4 regions of the Pseudoalteromonas sp. BZA4 genome follow, and region 3 is predicted to be linked to each of the others. Evidence: predicted binding sites of a transcription regulator. Region 3 holds the regulator's gene; each other region holds the start of a gene.
The links. Region 3 encodes sigma-54, which starts transcription at its own class of promoters, with help from an activator protein. Its sites were predicted from a motif close to GTTGGCACGNNNNTNGNNT; they were not measured.
Positions count from the first base shown of each region.

Region 1: a site for sigma-54 is predicted at 4,651-4,669, ahead of ABMY41_RS03180 (EF-hand domain-containing protein). Genes of this name have one in related genera too.
Region 2: a site for sigma-54 is predicted at 3,357-3,375, ahead of flgB (flagellar basal body rod protein FlgB). Genes of this name have one in related genera too.
Region 4: a site for sigma-54 is predicted at 2,330-2,348, ahead of ABMY41_RS17440 (YggN family protein). Genes of this name have one in related genera too.

Region 1 is NZ_JBECOT010000004.1:82,837-90,233, forward strand. It holds gene ABMY41_RS03150 (hypothetical protein) at 1-124, shown strand, start outside; gene ABMY41_RS03155 (hypothetical protein) at 175-384, shown strand; gene ABMY41_RS03160 (DUF1543 domain-containing protein) at 549-1,049, opposite strand; gene ABMY41_RS03165 (sigma 54-interacting transcriptional regulator) at 1,058-2,401, opposite strand; gene ABMY41_RS03170 (hypothetical protein) at 2,404-2,931, opposite strand; gene ABMY41_RS03175 (HAMP domain-containing sensor histidine kinase) at 2,933-4,390, opposite strand; gene ABMY41_RS03180 (EF-hand domain-containing protein) at 4,703-4,930, shown strand; gene ABMY41_RS03185 (hypothetical protein) at 4,940-5,167, shown strand; gene ABMY41_RS03190 (EF-hand domain-containing protein) at 5,266-5,499, shown strand; gene ABMY41_RS03195 (EF-hand domain-containing protein) at 5,504-5,737, shown strand; gene ABMY41_RS03200 (amidohydrolase) at 5,831-7,397, shown strand, end outside.
Region 2 is NZ_JBECOT010000016.1:2,669-10,065, reverse strand. It holds gene ABMY41_RS08885 (flagellar protein FlgN) at 1-251, opposite strand, end outside; gene flgM (flagellar biosynthesis anti-sigma factor FlgM) at 244-564, opposite strand; gene flgA (flagellar basal body P-ring formation chaperone FlgA) at 643-1,347, opposite strand; gene ABMY41_RS08870 (chemotaxis protein) at 1,490-2,422, shown strand; gene ABMY41_RS08865 (protein-glutamate O-methyltransferase CheR) at 2,444-3,274, shown strand; gene flgB (flagellar basal body rod protein FlgB) at 3,410-3,820, shown strand; gene flgC (flagellar basal body rod protein FlgC) at 3,823-4,254, shown strand; gene ABMY41_RS08850 (flagellar hook assembly protein FlgD) at 4,268-4,948, shown strand; gene flgE (flagellar hook protein FlgE) at 5,000-6,367, shown strand; gene ABMY41_RS08840 (flagellar basal body rod protein FlgF) at 6,528-7,292, shown strand; gene flgG (flagellar basal-body rod protein FlgG) at 7,314-7,397, shown strand, end outside.
Region 3 is NZ_JBECOT010000015.1:57,250-64,646, forward strand. It holds gene ABMY41_RS08685 (HPr family phosphocarrier protein) at 1-65, opposite strand, end outside; gene rapZ (RNase adapter RapZ) at 79-924, opposite strand; gene ptsN (PTS IIA-like nitrogen regulatory protein PtsN) at 925-1,377, opposite strand; gene hpf (ribosome hibernation promoting factor) at 1,381-1,668, opposite strand; gene ABMY41_RS08705 (RNA polymerase factor sigma-54) at 1,696-3,192, opposite strand; gene lptB (LPS export ABC transporter ATP-binding protein) at 3,300-4,025, opposite strand; gene lptA (lipopolysaccharide transport periplasmic protein LptA) at 4,022-4,543, opposite strand; gene lptC (LPS export ABC transporter periplasmic protein LptC) at 4,533-5,087, opposite strand; gene kdsC (3-deoxy-manno-octulosonate-8-phosphatase KdsC) at 5,084-5,635, opposite strand; gene ABMY41_RS08730 (KpsF/GutQ family sugar-phosphate isomerase) at 5,639-6,610, opposite strand; gene ABMY41_RS08735 (calcium/sodium antiporter) at 6,614-7,397, opposite strand, start outside.
Region 4 is NZ_JBECOT010000054.1:17,550-24,946, reverse strand. It holds gene ABMY41_RS17465 (cytochrome b/b6 domain-containing protein) at 1-20, opposite strand, end outside; gene ABMY41_RS17460 (AzlC family ABC transporter permease) at 158-865, shown strand; gene ABMY41_RS17455 (AzlD domain-containing protein) at 862-1,161, shown strand; gene ABMY41_RS17450 (glutathione peroxidase) at 1,269-1,751, shown strand; gene ABMY41_RS17445 (hypothetical protein) at 1,804-1,992, opposite strand; gene ABMY41_RS17440 (YggN family protein) at 2,384-3,184, shown strand; gene ABMY41_RS17435 (PLP-dependent aminotransferase family protein) at 3,251-4,693, opposite strand; gene ABMY41_RS17430 (EamA family transporter) at 4,795-5,724, shown strand; gene ABMY41_RS17425 (YegS/Rv2252/BmrU family lipid kinase) at 5,778-6,626, opposite strand; gene ABMY41_RS17420 (hypothetical protein) at 6,951-7,091, shown strand; tRNA gene ABMY41_RS17415 (tRNA-Ser) at 7,319-7,397, shown strand, end outside.

The DNA of each region.
Region 1 (7,397 bases), on a different contig from region 3:
ATTTAGCTATAATGAAACAACTGATAAACCAGCAGCTCCAAAAAAGCAGCCTGTTAAAGCTGACACTAAAAAAGTTGATACAGCGCAATATAAAGCAAACTACAAAGCAACTTATTTGACCTAGCTAAGGGTAGCTCATTACAATGGCGCACCTTTGGAATATAACGCCTTGTAATGAAAAAACACTCACCTAAAAAAGAACTGATTTTACTGCCCGTTTTGTTCGTGGCTATTTTACTTTGTGTTGCAGGTCACTTCCTACTCCAGCCTAACTACCAAGACAGCCATACCGTTGAGTATTTACTCGCTGCACTGCCATTTGCCTTGTTTGGGTTGGTGATTATCGCCTTTAAAGTTGCCAGTAAAAACGATAACCAAGATTAGCTTATACCAATTCGCTTAATTAAGTGGTCTATTTTGAGGCAAGAAAACCTCGTTGATAGCAAGGCAAAAATTTCATTATTTAGTTGTTCTAAATCAGAAATTTTTAACGCAGCTAGCGACAGGTTTAATCCCTCAAAATGATTAAGTATTATTGCGGATTGGTATTACAGAACGTGATAGCCAAACCAATCGGGCTTCATTGCTTGTGCTTGCCCGCTTGGCGTTAATTTGATTGATAAGTTACTATCTAACAAATCAATCGCAAAACAATCGTCTACATCGTGTAAATCATCTTTATGAAGATGAGTCAACCCAGCCAATAAAGACTCTTTAGCGCGTTGTTTAGCTTCTTCACTACTACGCGCAACATACAACGCAAAATCATGTTGCTCAGCAAGGCTATCTGCTCGGTAAGCACCTAAATTTACAAAGTATAGTTTTTCAGCTTGATTATACTGGGTATCAACCACTTCGACCTGATAGCCATCAATATGCTGAATTTGCATATAGCTATCCATGTGCACATTGCTTTTATCACCCACCCATTGCGCTTTAAGTTTTGAATAGGTTTGCTCAATGTTATCGCCTACGACAAATCGAACGTCGTGCATTTCAATGTGGCAACCTTGAATACGACCGCCCAGATAGACTAAAAAAAGCGCCATGTTTTTCCTTATATTAAACTTTCAACATTAATGTTGTGCTTTTTAATTAATTTATAAAAATCTGAGCGATTACGTTTCGCAAGTTTTGCGGCTTCGGCAACATTACCTGCTGACATCTTCAGCGTATTAATTAAATAATCTCGCTCAAATTCTTTTTTTGCATCATTTAACGAAAGCGGTTCAGCAATACTAATATTACTGTTTAATGCACTCTCTACCAACTGAGCTGCAATCACTTTACCCGGTGTAAGAGCTACTACCTGCTCTATCACATTCTGTAATTGACGAATATTACCCGGCCAGTCATAGCGCACCAAGGCATGCATCGCATCATTAGCAAACTGCTTTTGCTCTTGCCCCATACGTTTAGCAATAAGACCTGCAAAATGCTGTGCTAGCAAACTAATATCTTCTCGGCGTTCACAAAGCGGAGGCAATTTTAAGTTCACCACGTTTAATCGGTAATATAAATCTTCACGGAACTGCTGATTATTGATTGCCTCAGGGAGGTTCTTATGGGTCGCCGACACCACTCGCACATCAATTGGGATCTCTTCTTGAAAGCCCACAGGACGAATGGTTTTCTCTTGTAAAACCCTAAGCAGTTTTACTTGTAAATTTAGCGGCATATCACCAATTTCGTCTAGAAAAAGGGTACCACCTTGTGCTTGTTGAAACAAACCTTGATGGTCTTTGACTGCACCTGTAAACGCGCCTTTTTTATGCCCAAATAATTCAGACTCTAAAAGCTCCCCCGGCACAGCGCCGCAGTTAATTGCCACAAATGGCCCGTCACTAACATGGCTGTGTTGATGTATTGCTTGTGCAAGCAACTCTTTACCTGTGCCGCTGGCACCAGAGATCAACACATTCACTTGCGTTGGACCAAGCAATTTAACTTGCTCAAGTAAATGCAACATCGCCCCGCTACGGGTGACTATATTGGTTTGTGTCGGTGTTTCATCGCCGTGTACACCATGAATTTCGATAGCTTTAGCAAGGCTGTCGAACAGCTCATCTTTATCAACCGGTTTGGTAATAAATGCAAATATACCTTGCTTCGTCGCTTCCACTGCATCAGGTATCGAACCATGTGCTGTCATCATAATCACCGGCATTGAAGGATAACGACTTTGTAACTGGCGATGTAGAGCCATGCCGTCCATTTCATCCATTCTTAAGTCGGTGATCACCGCATCATAGGTTTGGTTTTTTAGCGTTTGTAATGCCTCAATGCCACTTTCAACGGTACTAACCAAATAACCTTTTGACTCAATTCTAATTGCCAGTAGCTTTAATAAACTCGCATCATCATCTACTAATAAAACCCGTGGTTTTGTTACTTCATTCATGATTACTGCTCCTTGGTTTCTTCACGTAGCAGAAGTTGTTGTTCGATAGTCGCAAGCGACGATAAGGTTTTTTCCATTTCATCACTCAGTGCTTGCTTTGCTTGTTTTGCTGCTAAATTCTGTTGTAAATATTGCTTTTGTAACCATAGATACTGCTTAATATCATCTGGCCAATAAAAAGCATGGTCACTTTTTTCAAGCTGATTAAGGGCTTTTTCTGGCTCAGAAGCACCGAGTAAACAAATTGACTCAAACAGACGCTTTAGCTCATTTTCGCCGACATAATTTGCTTTATCAGAACCCGCTTTAAAGCCACCACACTTGGCTGCATGCCAAGCAATGACTTTACTTGCAGGCGGGTATAGCGGCTCACTTTTCGGCCGAGGCTTTGGATTAGGTTGCCCTTGAGGTTTCACATCTGTTGTCGGCTCTACTTGCTCTGGCTCAACATGCTTTTGCGTGATCGTGCACCCTGTTATAAAAAGTGTGCCTATAACAAGCATAAAACTGGCTTTATTCGCTAAGCCCATATCAGTTAACTCCTTGGGTTAATTGAATTGGTAAAATGGCTGTAAATACACACCCTTGTGGCTCATTATCTGTAATAGAGAGCTTACCGTTTAATTGTTCAACAGTTTCTTTAACGATAGTTAAACCGAGTCCGCTGCCCATTTCAGTATGTTGTTTTGCATTCTTACCTTGGTAAAAAGCCCCAAATACAGCGGCTTTTTCAGTATCCTCTATCCCTACACCTAAGTCGCTGACACTCAAAATTAACTGTCCCTGCTTTAAGCTTGCTTTTATTGTCACTGACTCATGTTCTGGCGAAAACTTCAGCGCATTTGAGGTAAGCTGAATGAGCACCATTTCAAGTAGCTCAATTGAGATAAACAAAGCTTTATTTGGTAATTCATTCACCCAAACAATGGATAAGTCACGCGCTGATAATCGGTGCTCAAAATGACGCTCAATTTTATTCATCATCAAGTTAAAGTTAAGCTCGCTTAGGCTTTGCTTACTCGTGCGAATGGCGTTGTAACTCAATAAGCTTTCAATCATGGCTCTGAGCCGCACCATACTTTGTGTTATTAACTCGAGGACGGCTTGTTGCTCGCTATTGATTGGACCAACAATTTCATCTGTAAGTAAGTCTGTGCCTTCAACCATCGAAGCAAGGGGGGTTTTTAATTCATGTGTCACATGGCGTAAAAACGTATCTTTTTGCTGCTCAAGCATATGTAGCTGTGCTTGAACCCACTCTAATTTATTACCTAATTCAACTAACTCTGACGAGCCGCGAACTTGAATTTTTTGCTGCCAATGGCCTTGCCCTAGTTTATCAATCACATGTGTAAGCTCTCTCAGGCGTCCGCTGATCCGCCAAAGAAACCCGCCTCCAACCAATAACGTGAGAGGAATTAACGCAACTAACCAATTAATGAATGAAGTTTGAAGTGCTTTTAATTGCTGCTGATTTTTTGTGATGCGTAATTCATTTTGCTCTTTGAGCCAATTTGTTTGCTCACTGATAAGCTTGCTGGCAGGAGCAAATAACTCACCGTCTTGCTTTTGCTCTATCAACAAGTGCTGTTGTGCAAATTGTAATACCTCAGCCAGTTGCCGCCACTGCGAGACATAATCAGCGGTTGGGCTTAAAAATATAAGCTCATCAATACTTTGCAGTGAAGATTGCCACTTATTGGCAATCAAGCTATCGAGGGATTCACTTTTAAGCACCCAATTTTGTCGAGTTGCCCTTTCTAAGCTATTTAAGTCTTGTTTGAGGTTATTAAATGCTTTAGTGATTTCGTAATTGTCACCGACGATTTCTTGAGTCACTGCAAGCTGCTTATTGAGCGCATTTAAAAATAAAATCACCACCAAGGATAACGGCAGCAAAGACAGCAAAATGCTACAGACGAACTGGCCAATAAGACTAGGTCGCCAATTGAGTAACTGTTTTATTTTTATCGCTACTTTATTTTGCATATTCACTCTCAACATAATTGCAGATGCTGATTATTAGTGAACAAACTTAGACACTCGCTGAATCCGACCTTAAAAAGGACTGATTTTCACCCAAAAACCGATACAAAGTTGCTATTTGGCAACATGCTAACTAATTGAAATAATAAGGATAAACTTTTAACACCTGAAAATCGTTGCAAAAAAGACACAATACCCTGTAACTATTTCGCATTCAAAACCACATAATAAATATAAGCGATTGATAATTAAAACCTTTTAATGTTGGCACTGATTTTGATTAGTACTAAGCAAATTAGTTATTTAGGACACAAAATGAAAGTAACGGCCTTGGCAGCCACCCTGCTTATAAGTCTCATCTCGTTAAGTTGTTATGCACTTGATTTGCAAACAACGTTTAACGAACTAGATAAAGACAGTAATGGTTTTTTGAATGAAGCAGAAGCATCTGAAGATGCATTATTACATGGCAACTTTACGCAAATTGATAGTAACCAAGATGGCCAAATTTCATTTTCTGAGTTTCAGTCGTTTATTCAATAGGAGATTGTAATGAAACAACTATTAGCTGCATTCTCGCTGATGTTTTTAGTTATCAGCGCCACCGTTTTAGCATCACAAATGGATGTTCGATTTGCTAAGTTTGATATTAACGCCGACGGCGAGATTTCATTAACTGAAGCAACCAAACACGATAACCTACTTAAGCAATTTGCCGATCTGGATGAAAACGGCGATCAGGTTCTGTCTGAACAAGAGTTTGAAAAATTCAAACCTTAACGGCTTAAAGTGCTTGCCATAATCCCAGAGGGAATGTGTAAACGGATTTAAATTTTGGGAGTTAAATTATGGCAAGCACTTTTATTTGGAGAGTAATTATGAGAATTTTCTGGCTTGCTTCATGTACCTTAATTACTATAAGCTTCAATAGCTTAGCATTGGATGTAAAACAACGATTTGATCACCTTGATAAAGATAAAAATGGCTTTTTATCTGTGCAGGAACTGTCATCGCAACCGCACTTGCAAAAACGCATGGCGCAGTGGGATACAGATAAAGATCAACAAATATCGCTCCTTGAATTTAAACACTATTTAACAAACAAGAGTTAAAGTAATGTCAAAATTAACCTTTGCCAGCCTAATTTTATGTTGTGTAACTAGCACAGTGAGTTTTGCTGCAGATAGTATTGGTGAAAAATTTAAACAACTTGATCGTAATGACGATGGTTACCTGACTCGCTCAGAGTCTGCGAGAGACCCTGCTCTATGGTCACGTTTCAAAAACTATGACAGCGATAAAGATAATAAATTATCGCTTAGTGAATTTAAGGTCTACGCAAGCAAATAAACAGTCCAGGTTAACTATTTAATTGCTGCTGAGTTGCAGTTTACTGCAACTCTGATACTGTTTTCATAAATCAATAAAAACTATTAGAAGATTATGAAACTTATCATCAGCCTACTAGCAACAGCTTCGCTTAGCTGTTTTGCCAACACCACAGTTATTTACAATGTAAATGGCTACACGCCTACCTACAAGGGCGAAACCCAACACTTTTCAGCACTGGTTTTTAAAGACGGTAAAGTCGTAAAAACAGGCAATGACTCAATTAAAAACAGCTTCCCTGACGCCACCTCTATTGATGGTAAGCAAGCCACGTTATTACCTGGTTTAGTCGATGCTCATGGCCATGTAATTGGTTTAGGGAATAACCTCTCACAACTTGATGTCAGGAACACGCGCTCGGCAGGTGAGGTTGGCAAAATGCTGGCTGAGTTTGCCAAAGATAAACAAGGTTGGATCATTGGTCGCGGTTGGAATCAAGAGCAATGGCCTGGCGGTGAGTTTCCAACTGCCGCTGATTTAGACAAATATGTAAAAGACAAACCAGTGGTACTTTCTCGCGTTGATGGCCATGCTGTGTGGGTTAACTCAAAAGCCATGGAACTTGCAGGTATTGATAAACAAACTCCCTCTCCTGCCGGCGGTGAAATTTTAAAGTTAGATTCAGGGTTACCTTCTGGGGTATTCATTGATAAAGCCGAAACGCTTGTTACCCAACATGTACCAAAAGCAAGCCATGCCAGCATTAATACGGCATTAGATAATGCAGGTAAACATCTACTAAGTTTGGGTATTACATCAACCCATGATGCCGGTATTGATTATGATACATGGCAAGTGTACAAGCAGCGCTCTGAGCAAAAGTCCCTTCCGGTTAGAATCGTTGCCATGCTAAGTGCAGCTGACCCTCAGCTAGAAACCATGCTCAAAGCGGGCAAATATAAAGACATGAATGACATGCTGTCGATTCGAAGTGTCAAAGTGTATGCGGATGGTGCTTTAGGAAGTCGAGGCGCAGCCCTTATCGAGGAGTACGCAGATCGTAAAAATCACCACGGCTTAATGCTTGAAACCCAAGAAAAACTTGAGCAACTATTTAACCTAAGTTTTGCTCATGGTTTTAGTGCGAACACCCACGCCATTGGTGATAAAGCCAATCATGTTGTACTCGATGCCTATGAAAATGTGTTTAAAAAAACCGGTGGGATTTTACTGCGTAATCGAATTGAACACGCACAAATTGTGACTCCTGAAGATATCCCTCGTTTTAAAACGTTAAAAATTATTCCATCAATGCAGCCTGTTCATGCAACCTCTGATATGCATATGGCAGAGCAACGCCTAACTGAAAAACAACTTGAAGGGGCGTATGCTTGGAAAACCTTTTTAGCACAAGGCTCAGTAATTGCCGCAGGTTCTGACTTTCCTGTAGAGCTTGCTGATCCGTTTGATGGCTTATATTCAGCCATTACACGAATGGATCATAATCAACTTCCTGAAGGCGGCTGGCGACCACAAGAGCTGCTATCGCGTGATGAAGCTTTGCGTGCGTTTACTTTAGGTGGTGCTTATGCTGCACATCAAGAGTTTAAGGTAGGTAGTTTAGAGCAAGGAAAGTGGGCTGACTTTATTTTGATTGATAAAGACTATTACAAAGCCCCAG
Region 2 (7,397 bases), on a different contig from region 3:
TTTACTTGCTTAATGAGTGCACTTACTTCGTCATCTTGCGATTCGTTGTGCGCAACAAGCTTTTGCACTTCTTTATCAATGGTTTGAATTTGTTGGAGCAATGAGATTTTTTGTTGGGCAATACTCTTTAATCCGTCACCACGCTTTGCAGCAATGGCTGTCAACTCATCATCTAACAGCGCAGCAATAGACTCCAAGCACGAAACTTGTTGTGTTAATTTGCTAGCTATTAAATGATTATGATCAGCCATAGACATCAAACTCGAATGCAGCGATGTTCTTTGCTAGCTTTTCAGCATCAATTTGGTATTTACCCTCACTGATTGCTTTTTTCAGCTCAGCCACTTTATTGCTATCAAAGCCAGATGATTGCTCTGCTTTTTCTTGCAAAGATTTTAGCTGTTTAGCTTGAGGAGTTAAGCTAACAGAATCTGCACTTGCTTTTGGTGCGGCCGATTTTGCAGCGGCTGCATTAGCATTATCTTTATGTAAATCAAGCTTTTTTTGCTTGGTATTTGTCAACACAGAAGGCTGTTGTTGACCATTATTGACATTGCTTACCATAATTTTGACCTATACATTACCCAACATATGCCTTTATATCGGCGGGCACAGCGGATACTTTAGCATAAATATAAAAAATTAAATATTTACTTGTACAGACTCGACCCCATCCACACGTGCATTTAATACTTTACCTGATTTTTTGTTTTTTACACGTACTAATTCGTCTAACGTACCATCTTCTAGAGCAATTCCGGTGGTTTTAATTCTTAAGCCGCGTAATGAAGCATAGATAGTTACATTATCGCCTTTACAAACCATACAAACTTGGCTCATAACAATAGGTGTGCCGTCACGTAAATTGCGCTTACTGCGACTGCCAATAAGTATAGCCTCATCTTGAACATATTGCGTTCTAACAAATTGCTTGGGCTTCATTTCGAGGCGTAAATGTTCAGGGCGAATGACCTCTCCACGGGCTAAATTAGTGGTAACAACAACCACAGGTTCGAGCTCAATAATGCGCACGTGAACGTATTGAGTCCAACTATTTAAATCTTGGCACTTAAGTTGTACAGTTACCTGCCGATTAAAAGGAGGCTCAGTTGGTAACTCTTTGTTAATTGGTGACTCACATAACCTCTCAGGAATGCGACTATCTAATGGTAAAGCACTAATTTGAGGTGTGGTGTCCAGATCAGGGAGCTGCTCGCTAACAAAATCGATGGCGATTTGTTGAAGTTGCTCGGTATTATAAACTTCTGCCTGTAGTTGTGTTGTAAACAACAGGCTAGTAAGAAAATAAAAAACACTGTATCTTCGGCTTTTTTTTAACAAACTCATATTGTTTCGACTATGCTTATGGTTGAAAACAAGGTATAAATATTTTGCGTCAAAAAACAGACGCTTTGTAACCTTATGTAGCTTTAACACAAAGAAGGCAATTATTGTTCCAGCTCTGATTGTTTATCTTTAGGAGATTGAAATGGCAGGCATTTTAGACTCAGTTAACCAGCGTACTCAGTTGGTTGGGCAAAACCGCCTTGAATTACTATTATTCAAACTCAGAGGGCGACAACGCTTTGGTATAAACGTGTTTAAAGTAAGAGAGGTTCTGCAATGTCCACCACTTACTAACATGCCTAAATCAAATGCGTACATTCGCGGTGTTGCGCATATCCGTGGTCAAACTATCTCTGTTATTGATTTATCGATGGCTGTAGGTGGCCCTGCAATTGAAAATATCAAAGACAGTTTTATCATCATTGCTGAGTACAACCGTTCAGTGCAAGGGTTTTTAGTTGGCGGTGTTGAACGAATCGTTAATATGAACTGGGAAAAAATAATGCCGCCGCCTTCGGGAGCCGGACGTTATTCTTACCTAACTGCGGTCACTGAGATTGAAAACGAATTAGTTGAAATTCTCGATGTAGAAAAGATATTAAACGAAATTTGCCCAGTTAACACTGAAGTGAGTGCTGAAGTAGTTGGTGAAGGTGAGATTCAGCGTGACTTAGGTGAGCGTATTGTCTTTATTGCTGATGACTCTGCAGTAGCTCGAAACCAAGTTAAGCGTGCGCTTGAACCTCTAGGTGTACAAACTGAACTAGCTAAAAACGGAAAAGAAGCGCTTTTACGTTTAAGAGAGATTGCTCAGCTCGATTGTCAAAATGATATTACTGAACGTGTTGGTCTATTAATATCTGATGTAGAAATGCCAGAAATGGACGGTTATACCTTAACCGCTGAAATTAAGGCTGATCCAAAATTATCACCTTTGCATGTGATCTTGCATACCTCTTTAAGTGGGGTGTTTAACCAAGCAATGATCGAAAAAGTGGGTGCTGATGATTTTATTGCAAAATTTAACCCAGATGAATTAGCGACAGCTGTGAAGAAGTGGGTTCATTGTGATTAATTATTTATAGGTGGTATTACTTTGGAAAATAAGCATTTACAACAAAGCGAATACGATCAATTCCGCTCTTTTTTAGAGCAACAATGTGGCATTGTGCTTGGCGATAATAAACTTTATTTAGTTAAAAGCCGCCTTGCGCCGCTTATGGCGCGTTTTAATGTTGAGTCTTTATCACAGTTGGTAAGTAAAACACTAAGCCCTCATGAGAGGCAGCTTCGTGCCGCTGTCGTTGATGCGATGACAACCAATGAAACGCTTTGGTTTCGTGACCAATATCCGTTTGAGTTATTGAAAACAAAACTATTTCCTGAGCTTAAAGATGTGCGTAGGCCACTAAAAATATGGTCAGCGGCAAGTTCATCAGGACAAGAGCCGTACTCAATTGCCATGTCGGTTGCCGAGTTCCAATCTAAAAACCCAGGCGTATTAAAGATGGGTGCGCAAATTATTGGCACTGATATCTCTAATACCATGCTTGATATGTGCAAGAATGCTGAGTATGACTCGCTGGCGCTCGCTCGTGGCTTGTCGATGGAGCGTCGTCAAAAGTTCTTTAAGGACAGCGGTAATGGAATGGCTCAGGTAGTTGACCCTATACGTAAAATGGTCAGCTTTAGACATTTAAACTTACTCGATTCATATGCCCTAATGGGCAAGTTTGACATCATATTTTGCCGTAATGTGTTGATTTACTTTTCACCAGAAGTAAAAGCTAAAATCATTTCGCAATTTGCTCAAGCTTTAAACCCGAAAGGTTACCTGTTTTTAGGTGCGTCAGAATCAATGGCGGGCTTAAGTGATAGCTTTGATATGGTTCGTTGTAACCCGGGTATCATCTATCAGAAAAAGTAAACTCTCCTTAGCAACCTAGTCCTTAGGTTGCTAAATTTATCTATTTTTCAGTCTGTTACATAAATATAATCATCTCTTTATTCTTGGCTTAGCTTTTGCATTAACCACTGCAGAGTCAATTTTTTGGAGATGGTTATGGCTATCAGTTTTGATAAAGCATTTGGTGTTCATCCTCATGCGATGTTGATCCGTTCACAACGCGCTGAGTTATTAGCGACAAATATCGCTAATGCTGATACGCCGGGCTATAAAGCGAAAGATATCGATTTTGCCTCGGCATTAAAAGCGGCAAAAAGCAACCAACAAGGCGGCAATAGCATGGTAAGAACCGATGCTAAACATATTGCCGGGGGCAGTCGTTTTGTTGGCAGTGCAGAAATGTTTCGTACGCCAAATCAAGCAGATACAGGTGATGGTAACTCAGTCGATATACAAGTGGAACGAAACTTGTATGTACAGAACTCATTAGAGTATCAGGCAAGCCTGCAATTTATGAGTAGTAAAATTAAAGGCCTTAAAAAAGCCCTCGGTAGTCAAGGAGCTTAATCATGAGTTTGTATAATGTTTTTGATATTTCAGCAACCGGTATGAGTGCGCAAAATGTTCGCTTAAATACCACAGCCAGTAATATTTCGAATGCGAATACGATTAGTTCCAGCCAAGATCAGACATACCGAGCGCGCCATCCTGTTTTTGCTGCAGAGCTGACTAAAGCGTCATCATCACAAAGCAATCCTCAGGGCTCTTCTGTTGGCGTTAAAGTATTAGGTGTTGTAGAGAGCGATAAACCTCTGCAAATTGAATATAACCCGAACCACCCAAGTGCGGATGAAAATGGTTATATCTACAAACCTAACGTTAATGTTGTAGAAGAAATGGCAAATATGATTTCAGCCTCTCGCTCTTACCAAACAAATGTGCAAGTTGCTGATGCAGCTAAGCAAATGTTAAGTAAAACACTGTTGCTTGGGCAGCGGTAACCGAGGATAAGTTATGAGTAACGACATCAGCAGTGCGTCATCAACGTATTTAGATAATTTACGTTGGCAAGACAATCAAAATAAAACAGAAGAGAAAGATGATACTTTAACGCAAGAAGACTTCTTCTCACTTTTAACACAACAGTTGTCGTTTCAAGACCCAAGCAAGCCTGCTGACAACGATCAAATGATTGCGCAGATGACGAATTTCACTATGGCTGAGGGTATTTCAAACTTAAATGAGAAGTTTGAATCACTAACTGCATCAATGACATCTAACTCTGCGTTACAGGCTTCAACGCTTGTTGGTAAGCAAGCGTTACTTGAGTCTGACACCATTGATTTTGATGGCGAAAATCTCGCTAAAGGTTCTGTGGTTGCAGAGACTGCTGTTGAATCTTTAACGTTGAGGATCACGGATTCATCGGGTCAGTTAGTACGCACCATGGAACTTGGTTCGCAATCAGCGGGTGCACTTCGTTTTGAGTGGGATGGCAAAGATAACGATGGCAATGTACTCCCAGAAGGTGAGTATGACATCAGTGCTGAAGGCTTTGTAAATGGAGACTACAGCAGTATGCCTATGGCGACCTTTAAGAATATTGAAAGTGTCAATATTAATGGCGCAAGCGGCATTATCGTAAATACAAAAGAGGGTGCGGTTAGGCTAACTGATATAGCTGAAATCGCATAAGTAAAAAAGGTTTGGGTTAGCTTAGGCTAAGAGATAGGTTAGAGGTGAGTTATGAGCTTCAATATTGCATTAACAGGCTTAGCAGCCGCGCAAAAAGATTTAGACGTTACAGCAAATAATATTGCTAACGTTAATACTACGGGCTTTAAAGAGTCTCGTGCAGAGTTTGCTGATGTGTACGCATCATCAGTATTTAGTTCTGGTAAAACAAAAAATGGTGATGGTGTAAGAACAACAATGGTGGCACAACAATTCCACCAAGGTTCGTTGTCTTTCACAAATAACTCGCTCGACTTAGCGATCACTGGTGAAGGTTATTTCGCAATGGCGAATGACCTAGGTGCGCAAGACTTCACATATACTCGTGCAGGTGCGTTTAAATTAAACCAGGATAACTTCATTGTTGATGCAAGCGGTAACTACTTACAAGGTTTCCCTGTTGATGAAGCAACCGGTGATACCACTTCTGTAAGCTTAAGTACATCTTCGGCGTTACAAATTCCTGATGCGTCAGGTTCACCGCGTGCAACCACGAATGTTTATTCATCATTTAACCTAGATTCACGTGCCTCTGCGCCAACAGTGACACCGTTTGACCCTGAAGCAAGTGCTACATATAACAGTTCAACATCAACAACTGTGTATGATTCATTAGGTGAACCACATATTTTACAATTCTTTTTTGTGAAAACAGACTCAGCGACAACAGGTAATGAAAATGAATGGGAAGTGTATGCAACACTTGATGAAAAACCATTTGATGCAAGTGGTGTAGAGCAAACAACAACGCCTTATACACCACTAACTACATTCCAATTTGATTCAAGTGGTTTACCACTTAACACGGATGGTGTTGCTAATACTGATGCATCATTTAACCCATTAACTTTACCAAATGGCGCAGGCGCTGCGACAGGTTTATCTGACTTACTATCTAATGGTGCTAGTTTCCCTGATGATGTAACGATGAACTGGCGTGATGAAGCGGCAACAGCGAACAAAGTACCTACTCAATATGCTAGTAACTTTGAAGTAAAAGCACTTGAACAAGATGGTGCGACTGTAGGTCGTCTATCAGGTATCGATATCGGTTCTGACGGTAAAATTGTTGCTTCGTACAGTAATGGTGACACTTCATTCTTAGGTCAAGTTGCCATGGTACGCTTTTCGAATTCACAGGGTTTACAACAAGTGGGTGATACTTCTTGGAAGAAGAGTTTAACGTCAGGTGAGCCTATTGCTGGCGAACCAGGTTCAGGTACATTGGGTTCAATTAACTCATCTGCGCTTGAACAATCAAACGTAAACCTAACTAACGAACTTGTTGACTTGATTAGTGCGCAGCGTAACTTCCAAGCAAATTCACGTGCGCTTGAGGTTAACTCAACACTACAGCAAAACATCCTACAGATCCGTTAATTTTAACGGCTCTAAGCTTAATCCGACACGAAGGCTGCTCCCTCTATTGGCAGCCTTTTTTCATTCTAATTATTCATTTTTCTCTTCTATTTTAGCGTCAATTTTACTTTGGCACTTTTATTGCATTTCTTAGTTATCGTATTTTTAGTGAGTCAATGTTATGGACAAAATGGTCTACATTGCCATGTCGGGTGCTAAGCAAAGTTTGCGAGGTCTTGAACTCAAGGCCAACAACCTTGCTAATGCTAACACCACTGGCTTTAAAGCTGATTTTGCACAAGCTCGCTCTATGCAAGCCTTCGGTGAAGGTCTGCCATCTAGGGTGTTTGCAATGCAAGAACGCCCTGGATCTAATATGGAATCGGGTGGTTTTGTTGAAACTGGCCGCGAGCTTGATATCGCGATGAGTGACCGTGGTTGGTTGAGTGTACAAGATGCATCAGGCAATGAGGCGTACACCAAAACTGGCACATTAAACATTACTCCAGATGGTGCGTTGATCACTAGCCACGGCCGTCAAGTAATTGGCGAAGGTGGTCCAATCATTTTGCCATTACCTATCGAGAAAGTTGAGTTTAGTGAAGACGGTGCTATTCAGGTTCGCCCACAAGGAGCGCCAGCAAACTTTTTGGAAGTGGTTGATCGCTTAAAAGTGATTGAGGCTGATAACACTCAGCTTGAAAAAGGTAATGACGGTTTATTTCGACCAAAAGAAGACATGTTGGTCAATGACCTTTGTGGTTTTTGTGATATTTCACCAAACGTAAAAGTACTGTCGGGTACGCTTGAAATGTCGAACGTAAACCCAGTACATGAAATGGTCGACATGATCAGCAATCAACGCCAATTTGAATTACAAGTTAAATTAATGAAAACAGCCGAAGAGCTCGACGAGCGTCAAGATCAGCTGTTACGCATTGTTTAAGATGACTGAGAGGGTAGAGTTATGAATCCTGCATTATGGATCAGTAAAACCGGGCTTGACGCCCAGCAAACCGATATTTCGGTGATCTCAAATAATCTCGCGAAT
Region 3 (7,397 bases):
ACAGTAGCAGCACGAGCATGTAAGCCAAGTTTGTTTTGAATTAAAAAGGTATCTTCAGCGTGCATTGTTGGTGCCTAATTAAATGTCTTGTTCGCGGTGGCGAATTTTTACATTAGCATGAGTTTTAGAAAAGCTCTCACCAATTGTTTGCGCTAAGTAAACAGAGCGATGTTGGCCACCGGTACAGCCAATAGCAATAGTCAGATAACTGCGGTTATTGCGCTCTAAGTGCGGTAACCAAGTTTGCACAAAGGTTTGTATTTGCCACGTAAATTTTTGCACTATGTTGTGACTAGCTAGGTAATCTTTGACTGGTTGGTCAAGGCCTGTTAGTGGCTTTAAATCAGGTTCCCAGTGTGGGTTAGGTAAAAAGCGTGCGTCAAAAACGTAGTCCGCTTCTTTTGGAATACCATGCTTAAAGCCAAACGACATAAAGGTAATAATTAGCTTTTTATCTTTTTTACCTAAAATCTTTTCGCGAATTGATTCTGCTAACTGATGAACACTTAGATCCGTGGTATCAATCATAAAGTCAGCGCGAGTGATCAACACATCAAGCAGGATTTTTTCTTGTTTAATGGCCAGATCAAGCGGCAAAGAATCAATAGATAGTGGATGCAAGCGGCGTGTTTCTGAAAAGCGCTTGATCAGAGTTTGGTCATCACTGTCTAAATAGAACAGTGTTGGGTTTGCGAAACCTGGCAGGTACTCAAGAATATCATTAAATTCTTGCTGCTCTTTCGGTAAGTTACGCACGTCGATGCTGACCGCTATTTTATCGTAGTTATCAGACACACTGCGTACGAGCGAAGGCAGTAAATTAACCGGAATATTATCAACGCAATAATAGCCTAAGTCTTCAAGTACTCGTAAAGCGACCGATTTACCTGAGCCTGAGCGACCGCTGATAATTATTAATTCCATTTATGCCTCTGCTGATATGACCTGAAACAGTTGCTGATCGGTAGTAGCACTACGCAGCTGTTTACAAAACTCTTTATCTTTAAGTCTATCAGCAATTGTTGATAAGGTCTTTAGGTGAAGCTGACAGTCACCATCTGGTACGATGAGTGCCACAAAAATATCAACTGGACGATTATCAATTGCATCAAAATTAATAGGGGATTCACTCACTATCACAAATGCATGAGGCTCATCTGCGCCGCTCATTCGGCCATGTGGAATAGCAATACCTCGGCCAATGCCGGTGCTACCTAGTTTTTCTCGGTTGAGTAAAGCATCTAGGATATCTTGTTGCGATAAATGAGGAAGCTGCTGGTGGGCCAGTTCGCTGATATATTCAAGAATTCTTTTTTTGCTATTAAAAAGGACCGCAGCTTTGCTGCAGTCCTGGTTAGTAAGTGAACTTAGTTTCATAATTTAATGTCGAGCTAATTTCTCTTTGTGTTTAATGACTTGGCGATCAAGTTTATCGATCAGTGAGTCAATGGCTGCGTACATATCTTGATGTTCTGTAGAAGCGAACAATTCGCCTCCGTTTACATGTAAAGTTGCTTCTGCTTTTTGGCTTAATTTTTCTACATCTAGAATGACATGAACATTATTAATATGGTCAAAATGCCTTTCTAGTTTCGCAAACTTGGTGTTTACATAGTCTCTTAATGAATCTGTGATTTCTACATGACGACCAGTTAAATTTAGTTGCATAAGCATTTTTCCTTCTATGTAAAACGTCTAAATCAGACTCTTACGCTGATTAGACGGAGGTATTGCTAGAGACTCACGATATTTTGCAATTGTACGTCTAGCTACTTTAATTCCTTGCTCGGCCAATATATCTGCAATTTTGCTATCACTCAATGGTTTAGCTGAGTTTTCTGCAGCGACTAACTTCTTGATTAAAGCGCGTATTGCTGTAGAAGAACACTCACCACCATTTTCGGTGCTGACATGGCTTGAGAAGAAATATTTCAACTCAAAAATACCCCGTGGGGTATGCATATATTTTTGCGTTGTTACCCGTGAAATCGTCGATTCATGCATTTCGACCATTTCAGCAACATCATTTAGCACCATCGGCTTCATTGCTTCAGGGCCATGCTCAAAGAAAGCTTGTTGTTGTTGAACGATACAGTTGGTCACTTTTAATAGCGTATCGTTACGGCTTTCTAAGCTTTTAATAAACCACTTAGCTTCTTGTAAGTGAGAGCGAATAAATTGGCTGTCGCTACTTGATTTAACAGAGCGAGACATCGCCGCATATTGGCTATTCACTCTAATCTTTGGCATACAGTCTGGGTTTAACTCGACTACCCAGCGACCTTTTACTTTTTTTACTGATACATCAGGTATGACGTACTCAGACTCTTCGCGCACTATGCTATCCGCAGGCTTAGGATTTAAGCTGTGGATGAGCGTCATCACTTCTTTAAGCTCGTTTTCTTTAAGCTTAGTCTTTTTCATCAAAGTTCGATAGTCGCGACTCGCTAATAATTCGATATGCTCAGATAAAACCATTTTAGTTTCAGCTAAATATGGCGTATTAGCATCGAATTGGCGTAACTGAATGCACAGACATTCTTGTAAACTGCGTGCGCCAATACCCACAGGATCAAATAACTGAATTCTTTTTAAGACCGCTTCGACTTCATCAAGTTCGATTTCTTCTTCATCGTTATTTTGATTAAAGCTTTCGACTATATCTTCACAGCTTACCGTTAAAATACCTGAGTCATCGATAGCTTCTACAATTGCCACAGCAATCGCTTCATCAGTAGGGCTAAATGGCGTGAGCTGTAATTGCCACATTAGGTATTCATGAAGGGTTTCGGTTGATGCTCCCTGATAGATAGATTCATCTTCAGGCATTGGCCCTGACGATGTTGAAGGGGCGGCACTCATGTACTCATCCCACGTGACGTCCATTGCTAAGTCATCGCTTACGGTGTCTTTATTGAGAGCATCACTACTTTCTTGCTCGTACTCGCTAGGTGCTTCTTCGGCAGACGCGCTGACTTGCACATCGTCAGGCTCCGCTTTTTGCTCATTCTTGCCGGTGCTTTCTTCATTGTAATCCGCTTCTTCCACTTCAAGCAGGGGATTACTATCAAGCGCTTCTTGAATTTCTTGCTGGAGATCCAATGTACTGAGCTGCAACAAACGAATCGCTTGTTGCAGTTGTGGAGTCATTGTAAGTTGCTGGCCCATGCGCAGCTGTAATGATTGCCTCATGTATCCCTAACAATCCTTTTTAAGTTATCGATAACTGTATAAACACAGTTATCGATTTATTGTCATTGTTATAAGTCTAGCAGATGCTCTAGTCGCTGGCGTAATGGTTACAGCCTGAATTGCTCGCCTAGATATACATCGCGTACAGTTTGGTCTGCTAATACGTGCTCAGGTGTGCCTGATGCAATTAGCTCCCCATGAGAAACAATGTAGGCTTTTTCACAAACATCAAGGGTTTCTCGAACATTATGGTCAGTAATTAGTACACCGATACCACGATTTTTTAGGTGCTCAATAATTTTCTTTATATCTAACACTGAAATTGGATCAACACCAGCAAAAGGCTCATCTAAAAGGATAAATTTAGGATTAGCGGCTAATGCGCGAGCAATTTCTACACGGCGTCGCTCACCACCTGACAGCGCCATACCTTGGCTGTCACGAATATGTTGAATACTAAACTCATCGAGTAAGCTATTGAGTGTTTCTTCGCGGGTGGTTTTATTTAGATCTTTACGAGTTTCTAAAATGGCCATCAAGTTTTGGTAAACCGTCAACTTTCGAAAAATTGACGATTCTTGTGGCAGATAGCCAATACCCAAACGCGCACGGCTATGCATTGGTAAAAGGGTGATATCGTTATCATCAATACTGATTTTACCTTTGTCGCTAGGTACTAGGCCTACAATCATATAGAAGGTCGTTGTTTTACCTGCGCCATTAGGGCCAAGCAAGCCAACAATACTGCCAGCTTCAACTTCAAGACCGACATTTTTAACCACTTGGCGGCCTTTGTAGCTTTTAGCTAAAAGCTCTGCTTTTAATGTGCTCATGGTTGGCCTTTATTATCTTTTTTATTTTCAACAGGCACTAAAATAGTGTGTACACGATCTGTTGAGTTTTCGTCTTTTTCAGCACTGATCAGCTGCTGTGCCATATCATAGGTAATGCTTTTTGCTGTTACTTTTTGACCTGCTTGAGTAACTTCAGCTTCACCATTTAAGGTTAAGAAGCGTTTTGCAACATCATAACGTACTTCTTCGGCGCTGGCGCTCATCACGGTGCCATCAGCTTGCTTTTCTTCGAAGTAAGCAGGCTTACCTGTGGCAATAATCAACTCTACTGTACCTTCGGTATCACCGCCGTGTGCTTCAAGGCGCTCTGCGGTAATACGACGATTACCATGCACGATCTCTACGTTACCTTCAAATATGCCAACGCCATCTTTTAGTTTACCTACTTGGCGATCTGAGCTAATGCTAATTTGAGCGCCAGTTTGCTCGGCAGCTGCGCCCGAAAAGGCAATCAATAAGCTTGGGATCAGGAGTAATTTCTTCAGTTTATTGGTCATAGTATATGGTTCGTGTATGGTTAGTTAACTCAACAATTTCGGTTTTTAAATCGGCTTTTAAGCCTTTTCCGGTAATCTTTAAATTCGGTCCTGTTAGTGTCACAGGTTGCTTAGAAAACATGGTCATTTTATCAATGTCGACATTAATGTTTTCTGCTTTTATATCTTCAATCATGCCGTTGTGGGTTAAGTTTTTAGCAACTACATCCCCTTCAAAAATCAGCTGATCGTTTTCGTACAATGTGGCTTCTTTGGCTTTTACTTGCCAAACCTGCTGGTCGCCATAAATAGTAAAAATAGGTTGCTCAAAAAAGGTAAACCCTAATTGTTGATACAACTCCATTTTAGCAGCAGCCACTTTATGACTAATTTTGCCTTGCTCGTCATACGCTGTTTGCTTTAACGCCACTGCAGTGTAATCAGGTGTTGCGATGATCTCGTCTTCACTAGTTATTGTGTCTGTTGATTGGTTAAAGTACGGGTACCATAACCACACCATGCAACAAACAAAAACAATACTCAGTAAAATACGGGCTATATTCATGCGCTGGTTCCATCGCTAGTTAACGGCTTACCGTTTTCTAACATCAGTAAATCAGTTAATTCACGCACAGCTCCAAAGCCACCTGGTAATAATGTGGTGTAATGAGCCAGCTTTTTAATCAGTGGGTGTGCGTCGTTTACAGCAACAGCAAACCCTACTTTTTCCATTACTGGTAAGTCTGGACCATCATCACCAATATAGGCAATTTGTTCATCAGTCAGCCCCAGTTTATCTTTTAACTCTTGATAAGCAATCAGCTTATCTTCTTGTCCCTGATAAATGTGCTGAACTGTTAGGCTAGTCATTCGCTGCTGAACTATTTGTGAATGGCGGCCAGTAATCACTGCCACTTCAAAACCACTATTAATGAGCGCTTTAATACCAAAGCCATCTTTAGTATTAAATGCTTTAAGCTCTTCGCCATCATTACCTAAATAAATTCGGCCATCAGAAAAAACGCCATCTATATCACAGATTAGCAATTTTACTTTTTGTGCGCGCTGACTCACATCAGGGCTAAGAGGCTGGTATAGCTCGGCGAATGTCATTGCTTAAAGAACTCCTGCTTTTAATAGGTCTTGCATATTAAGGGCACCAATTGGCGTATTACTTTGATCTACCACAATTAAACCATTGATACGTTTACGTTCCATAATATTTAAAGCTTCAGCTGCAAGCATATCAGGGCGAGCAGTTGTACATGAACGGGTCATTACTTGGCTAATTGCCGTATTATGGATATCGATGCGCTGTTCTAAAATACGGCGTAAGTCACCATCAGTGAATAATCCGGCTAACTTTTCATCTGCACCAATCACCGCGGTCATACCAAGGCCCTTGGCTGACATTTCGATTAGTGCGTCTTTAATGCTTTGGGTTTCGCTAACGATTGGCGTGGCGTCGCCTGCGTGCATCACATCATCTAATGTAAGTAATAAACGTTTACCTAAGCTGCCACCCGGGTGCGAAAGCGCAAAATCATCGGCTGTGAAACCACGGGTTTCAAGTAACGCAACCGCCATTGCATCACCCATAACCAAGGTCGCTGTGGTACTTGCAGTTGGCGCAAGGCCTAATGGACATGCCTCTTGGCTTACTTTAATGCACACATGTACATCAGACAGTTTGGCCATGGTTGAGTCTGGGTTGCCTGTTAGTGAAATCATTTTTGCGCCAATGCGCTTGATAACAGGGATAATGCTAAGTACTTCGCTGGTTTCGCCTGAGTTCGAAATACACATCACCACATCATCACGGGTGATCATGCCTAAATCACCGTGGCTTGCTTCGCCAGGATGAACAAAAAATGCCGGTGTGCCAGTACTTGCAAGAGTCGCCGCAATTTTATTACCAACGTGGCCAGACTTGCCCATACCAATCACAATAATACGACCTGTACATTGGAACATTAATTGGCAAGCGTTATCGAAATCTTGATTTATATATTGCTCAATTTCTTGTAAAGCTTGTGCTTCAATTTCGAGTACGCGCTTACCCTGCGCGATAAAGCTAGGTTGTGTCATTAATTATCCTACTTGGCTGAAAATATAGCCCTGATATGCAATAAATGCGACTAACAAGAAGCCACCTTCTACTCTATTGATACGACGAGCACCTTTAAAGTTCAATGACATGGCAATCAATACAACGGTTGCTGCAATCATGATAAGTGCATCGCGGTTTGCCGCAGAAGGATCAATAATTGATGGGTTGATAATGCCCGCAAGTGGTAATACGGCGAGTAAATTGAAAATGTTTGAGCCAACGATATTACCAAGCGCTAAATCGTCTTCGTTCTTTAATACCCCTGCAATACAGGCCGCCAGCTCTGGTAAGCTGGTACCAATAGCAATAATGGTTAAGCCTATTACAAGGTCTGATAGACCAAAATATTTTGCGATATCAACGGCTGATTCAACTAAAAAGTGTGAACTGACTGGTAATAAAATCATGCCGATTATTAACCAAAACACGGCTGATTTGGTACTGACATCGTTCGGAACATCTTCACATGCTTCGCTGACGAATGGGTCATCTTGGTTTTTAGCGCGCAGAGAAACAATAACTAAACCACCAATAAACACAGCAAAAGCAATCATCAAGGCAATGCCTTCAGCGAACGAAAAATAGTTATCTGAGAACACATACCAAGCGGCTACTGAGATTAACAATACCAGCGGCATTTCGCGTTTAAGTGTCATTGAAGATACTGAAAGAGGGCGTAGTAAAGCTGTGACACCAAGTACAAGTAAGATATTAGTAATGTTAGAGCCGACCGCATTACCTACCGCAGTATCTGTTTTATCAGCA
Region 4 (7,397 bases), on a different contig from region 3:
CATACTTTAACTTTTGACATTGTAACTTTCCCTTTAAAAGACGCTAATGATTTCAGCAACAGGCTCAGCTATACATTATTGCAAACTTCAGTTATTTTGACACACCTCTATTTCAGCTGTTTTGATCTGAGCCATAACAACAAACATGAGCGATAAGATGCATAAATCAACAATAAGAGCCTTGCTAAAAGGATTTTTCGACATGCTCCCCTTATGCCTTGCGGTGTTACCTTGGGGAATTCTATGTGGCTCGTTAGCAGTTCAAAATGGTTTCAGTGCTTTAGAAACACAAGCTATGTCGTTATTGGTATTTGCAGGCTCAGCACAGCTCGTTGCGATTGAATTAATGGCCGGTAATACGCCGCTTTTAACTATTTTATTTACCACACTCATTATTAGCTCACGGCATTTTTTGTATGGTTTAGCTATTCGGCACAAAGTCATAGATCAACCCTTTTGTTGGCGACTGCCAGTGAGTTTTGTACTAACCGATGAATTATTTGCTTTTTCGCACCATCGTAAAGCCTACCGCACAAAAGTTCGCCTTATTTACGCGCTAAGTGCCGGCTTTAGTTTTTATATTGCCTGGAATATCTGGACCTTGCTAGGTATTGTCGCAGGAAGTCTCCTTCCCGATTTAACACACCTTGGCCTTGATTTTGCCATCGCAGCCACGTTTATTGCTTTAGTTATTCCGGGTGTAAAGAACCTTGCGACACTGGCTACAGTGATCACCGCAGGCGTTGTAGCAACACTATTAAAAAGTCAGGGCTTTCAACTTTGGCTTGTCACCGCGGCTCTTATCGCTATGACAGTGGGCTACCTAATTAGTCGCTTGCAAGCAAAAGAGGAGCATACACAATGATGACCACCATTTTATTAATGGCGTGTATTACCTTCTTCACACGTTACTTATTTTTGCACCGCGCATTACCATTCAAAGTCGGCCCGAAAATGCAGCAATTTTTAAGTTTTAGCGCCCCTGCCGTACTCACCGCAATTTGGGTGCCCATTGTATTTATTAATGACGAAGGGATAAATCTAGATTGGCAAAACCCTTACCTAAGTGCTGCTGTTGTGTCTGTTATCGTGGCTTATAAAACACATAACATATACTACACAACACTGGCAGGAATGGGATTATTTATAATTTTAAGTTAGCTGAGATACTTAACGCCAAGTAAGAAAAACCGCTGATTAAAATTTACCCTTTTAGAAAAACTCCAAGCAAGTTAGAATCAATGCAACAATAATAAAAAGTTATCATTATGAGCGAATTTCACCAACTCTCAGCCACCAGCCTACAAGGCCAAACCGTTGACTTTTCTGATTTTGAAAACAAGGTCGTACTTGTTGTAAATACTGCAAGTAAATGTGGTTTCACTCCACAATATGAAGGCTTACAAGCACTGCATGAAAAGTATCATGAGCAAGGTTTAGTAATAATTGGTTTTCCATGTAACCAATTTGGAAAACAAGAACCAGGTGATGCAAAAGAAATTAAAGAAGGCTGCCTAATTAACTACGGCGTTAGCTTTTTAATGATGAGCAAAGTCGATGTGAATGGCGAACATGCTCACCCTGTTTTTAGATACCTAAAATCAGAGTTACCGGGATTTATCACCCGCAAAATAAAATGGAACTTCACCAAATTTTTAATTGGTAAAGATGGCAAGGCAATTAAGCGCTATGCGCCACTGACAAAACCTGAACAGCTAGAGTCAGACATCGCAGCAGCACTGAGCAAATAACAAAGTCTAAAAGCAATAAAGAGGCAAATTGCCTCTTTATCTAAATTTATGCTTAGTCGTTCAAGTACTCGTCAAAGTCGTCATCGCCTAAGTTTCTGCGCAAGCGTTTTTGTTCAAGATAGTCTTCCAACTTCTTCTTTACGCGTTGCTTTTTCTTGTCGTGTTGATTACGCCCGACCATTTCGTACTCGTCTTCAACAAAATCGTCATCTAGCGCGTCATAACTAAATGTCTTACCCACAACCCACTCCATAAAGTGTTTGAGACCAATTCTTGAGATTAAAATTTGCTCGATGAATTGGCAAAGATTAAAAAGCTCAGTAGTAATTTAGTATCTAAAAAACCACCAAAATAAAGCCATACACCCATGCTAAATAGGTCATATGTCAATATTGTGAATAAATAGCGCTAAATTTGATTTCTGAAAAGTGAGAGTTTTTTATCGTTTCGATAAAAGTCATTTATGCATGTGTATTTTTTAGTTAATTTGACTAAAAAATGGTTAAAAAGTTATTCACCGCAATTTTTGAAAAAGCCTCAAAACACAGCAAGATTTTGAATTAATTGAATTTATAAATTTTGGCATTCAATTTGATTATGTTTTTGTGTCATTTCAAACAGGAAAGAAAAAAATGAAAAAGTTATTGTTAGTAAGTTCTTTATTTATCGCTACCGGCGCAATGGCTCATAACGATAATGATACAAATATTTCATTCAGCGGTGAGCAGTGTGATGTTGAATTTATAAATGATGTACGCATTACACCAAGCGAGTTAGAAGTATACACAGCCGATAATCGCACTATGAAAATCATCGATCAACACACTTTATATATCGATGGTCAAAGCGTGTCGCTTGATGCTTCACAACAGCAAGCAATTGCAGATTACTCAGACAGCTTACGCAGCCAACTTCCTGAAGTAGCAAATATCGCACTTGATGGTGTAAAAATAGCTGGTGTAGCCATCGAAGAAGTATCAAATGCTTTCAATATTGATGGCCTAAGCGACATTTCAGAATTAATGGACGATATCAGCGTAGAAGTACAAAACGCTTTCTATCAGCAAGGTGCGTTCACCATGGGTCAGCAAAATTTCGAAAAATTTGGCCAAAACTTTGAAGACCAATTCGATGAGCAAATCGAATCGGCTGTCGAGTCAGCCATGATGCAATCGATGGGCAGTATTTTAGTGGCGCTAGGCTCTGAACTTTTAGGTTCAGGTGGCGACATGGATGAGTTTGAGCAACGTATGGAAAACATGGGCGCACAAATCGAAGCTCGTGTAGAAACACAGGCAGCTCAACTTGAAGAGCGTGCAGATGCATTATGCGGCAGCTTTGCTGATATCGCTCATAAAGAGCAAGAGCTAGTGGTTCTAGTACCAGAGCTAAAAGAGTATCAACTATTTACTTTCAAACAGAATGCAGAGTAATTGACTAATTAACATCCCTGAACCAAAACACTTGGTCCTTTCGCGCAGAGCTTGCTCTGCGCTTTTTTATTTTTTGGTCAGCACAGTCAGGTGCGATAACGTTTTAATCGCCTGCTCTAAGTTTTCAGACCAAGGCAAGCCATAACTTAAACGAAAACAGCTACGGTATTTTTTACCCGCTGAGAATATCAACCCTGGAGTAATACTGATCCCCGCCTCAAGTGCCAAATGGAATAACTTTACCGCATCATATTGGCTACCAAGGTCAACCCAAATAACACAGCCCCCTTGCGGGTTACTTATACGCGCACAACTTGGCATATATTGCTGCAGGCACCAAATCATACGCTCTTTGTTGGTACTTAAGCGCTGTCTAAGCAAACGAATGTTACGGTCGTACTCACCGCTAGCTATAAACTCATACAAGGTCCACTGGTTTATAAGTGGCGCGGAGCAACTAAGCGCGCGTTTGTGTCGTCTTGCTTGTTCAGCAAACTTACCAGCAATGATCCAACCTATGCGATAACTGGGAGCTGCTGTTTTTGAAAACGACGCGCAGGTGATCACTAAGCCCTTTTTTGAATAGGCCTGTGCAGGCGTCGCACGCTTTGCCGTAAAATGTAAGTCGCCATATACATCATCCTCAATAAACACCACATCACGCTGCTCTAAAAGTGCCACTAATTGCTCACGCTTGGCATCAGGCATAAAACTGCCAACAGGGTTATTCAATGAGGTTGAAAACACACAGGCTTTTATATCATGTTCATCGAGTGCTTGAGCCAAGTCATCTAGCCATATTCCTTCATCAGGACACAGCGGTATTTCCAGTGCCTTTAAACCTAAGCTTTCAATTAATTCGATAATGCCAAAATAACAAGGCGACTCGATAGCAATAATATCACCGGGTTTAGCGACACACTTAAGGGCAATCGCCAATGCTTCTTGAGCACCATTGGTGATCACTAATTCATCGCTATCAACCCCAATGCCAAAATCCAGATAGCGATGAATGAGTTGTTTTTTAAGTGGTGCAAAGCCATCCATCGGCCCGTAATTAATTGCCGATGCGCCCGCTAATGTCATTACTCGGCGCATTGTTCGTGCCAGTGCTTTATCTGTAGGTGCAGCGGCTACAGGGTTGGCGATACCAAATGGCACCACATTAGCTTTATGGATAGCGCTGTAGACTTGCTCAATCAAGCCTTGCTTATTGACTGTGGTCGGCTCTCGACTGAGCCTAACTCGCTTTGGTCGTGACTGATTTAACTGTGAAGACTTTAAAAAGTACCCTGACTTTTCTCTTGCTTCAATCAATCCTTGCCCTTCAAGTAATTGATACGCTTGTTTTACAGTAGGAATACTGATGTTGAGCTTGTCTGCCATTTTTCTGAGCGAAGGTAACTTTTCACCCGGTAATAACGAGCCTTGCAAGCAAAGATCTCTAACTAGCTGAATAACTTGTTGATATAAGAACTCACTGTTACTACGACTGATAACTTGTGACATAGCCCACCAAACTGTATAGGTTGCATTTCTAGTTTTCTGTATATGTTAAGTATACAGAAGAGGATTAAAATGAACATACTTTCAATTTTTGGGTACTAACTATGAAAAGCGCCGCTCTCTACCTTGCTACAGTACTGATCTGGGGATCGACTTGGCTAGCTATTGAGTTTCAACTAGGTGATGTTGCTGTTGAGGTCTCTTTATTTTACCGCTTTGCCATTGCAGCTATTTTAATGTGGGCCTTTGTGCTCATGAAAAAGCTACCTATGCATTATTCACTGCGTGATCACGGATTTTTTGCTTTATTAGCCTTATTTAACTTTGGTTTAAATTATTTAGTGCTGTATTGGGCGCAGAACTATCTCACCTCAGCAATGGCCTCAATAGCGTTTTCGATGTTGCTATTGATGAACATTATTAACACCCGCTTGTTCTTCGCAAAGCCAATTGCGAAACGAATTTACTTTGGCGCTCTACTCGGCGTAATGGGTATTGCCAGCTTATTTTGGCCACAAATTCAGCAATTCGACTTGAGTAATGGTGCGTTGGTCGGGTTACTACTTGCGCTATCTGGAACCTTTGTGGCTTCATTAGGGAATATGGTCAGTGTTCGAAATTCACAACGTAACATTGGCGTACTTCAAGGCAATGCCTGGGGTATGTTATACAGCGCTTTAGGTCTAGCTGCTTATGTTTTAGTAAGCGACGTTGAGCTCACGTTGAACGCCCCGAGTAGCTATTGGGTGTCGCTTTTCTACTTAGCAGTGTTTGGTACCGTAATCGCATTTGCTTGTTACTTCGCGCTACTTAAAAACATCGGCCCTGAGCGCGCAAGCTATGTGATCGTATTATTCCCACTGGTTGCAGTGGTGTTAAGTACTTTATTTGAAGGATTTGAATGGCAAGCGAATACCTTTATGGGATTTAGCTTGGTGTTATTCGGTAATGCTATCGTGCTGACTCCTACTCGACAAATTAAAGCATTTTTTGCTGCACGTAACCTACAGCAAAAAAGCTCCGTCCCCAGTTAGAAGTGACTATGTCACCTCTAACACCAAGCGCCGGCAAATTTGCCGGCGCTTTTTTATGGCATATGAAAACGAAGTGCTTGTTTGTGTATCTTAATCTTAGCCGGAGTAAAACCAACAAGCTCACCATCGGCTTCTATAGCCAACCCTTTCGTGGTGACCTCAGCAGTAGTTAACCGAGCATATTCTAGCGCTTGCAAACCATGATGCTTTACGAGTAGTAAATACAAAAAGCTGATCAGGTTTTTCAACAAACCGCCAGCTGGCATACAGTAGCAATCAAGCTGACCATCATTTAACTTTGACCGAGGGGCAATCTTTAAGCCACCACCAAAGTAATGATGATTAGCAAAAATCGTCGCTAAATTACTGTAGCTGAGTGCTTTACCATTAAACTCACCCTGAAGTGACTGTGCCTTAAATGAAAATAGCTGCTTGATGCCCTGCCAAGTGTAGCCAAACGAGCTAAAACTTCCGGCTTTGTTTAGTTGAGTCACGACTTCAGCGTCAAAACCTATTCCCGCCACATTAATAAAATAGCGCTGATTGATTTGTCCAACATCGATTAACTCAGTACGGCTATTAAAAACAGCGTCATACCAAGCCTGTTGTTTACACGCAAAGCCACGAGCAAAATCATTCCCTGTGCCAGCCGGAATTAACGCGATAGAACAGCGACTCGACATTAATGCATTAACGGCTAAATGAAGCGTCCCATCACCACCAATCACCACAACTTGAGTTTCGTTTTTAGCCAAAAGCGCTATATCAGCGCAATCATTCTCAAACTTGCCTGTGGTTAAATACAATTTAGGCTCAATCTGTCTTTTTTTACATTCTTTTAGTAGCCAATCAACACTGTTTTTATGATTTTTTTTGTCACTTGGCTTTATTATTATCAACATCAACGGTTACTTCTTTTCTTGCATGGCAAAAACACCACACTCGTTCAAATTATATTAATCTGAATAATTAGTCACTTTCTCACTCTAAAAACGCATAAATAAAAATAACAAAAACTAAAAACCTTTATTTACCTACACTTCAGCGTTAAAGAAACTGCATAAGCATGCAAAATATCACTTAGACAAAAACTTAACCCCATGTTAATAAAAGGCTTTTGGATTAGAAAAAGTTATCCGACAGACTCAATTTTTATCGTTTTATTTTTGTCCAGTTTGATTGCAAAATACTCACGTTTTCAACCAAACACAACCCGGAGCAAAGTAATGAACCCAATTAATACATTAAACCAAAACGCTGCAACTCATGTTGCCGTAAAACCAACAAACCGCAAAGCAAAAATGTTGGCAAAACTAAATCGCTACGGCAAAAAGTTAGCTCTTGGCGGCGCAGTACAACACAAGTAATCCCCAACCATGGTTACTTTATCGGTGCAGTAAACACCCAACCACTAACGAAGATCCTTCTTTAGCTCCTCCGTTTACTGCTCCAACCCCTTTCTTTTAAGTTAAAAACAGCAATTAATTAAACCTTTTTACAAAAAACTCCCTCTTTACGCTCAAAAAACAAGCAAACAAACTTTTTCCTATTTACACAGCCGATTCAGCTAAGTATTATTCTCGCATCACGATGTGGAGAGATGGCAGAGTGGTCGAATGCACCGGTCTTGAAAACCGGCAGGGGTTTGTAGCCCCTCTAGGGTTCAAATCCCT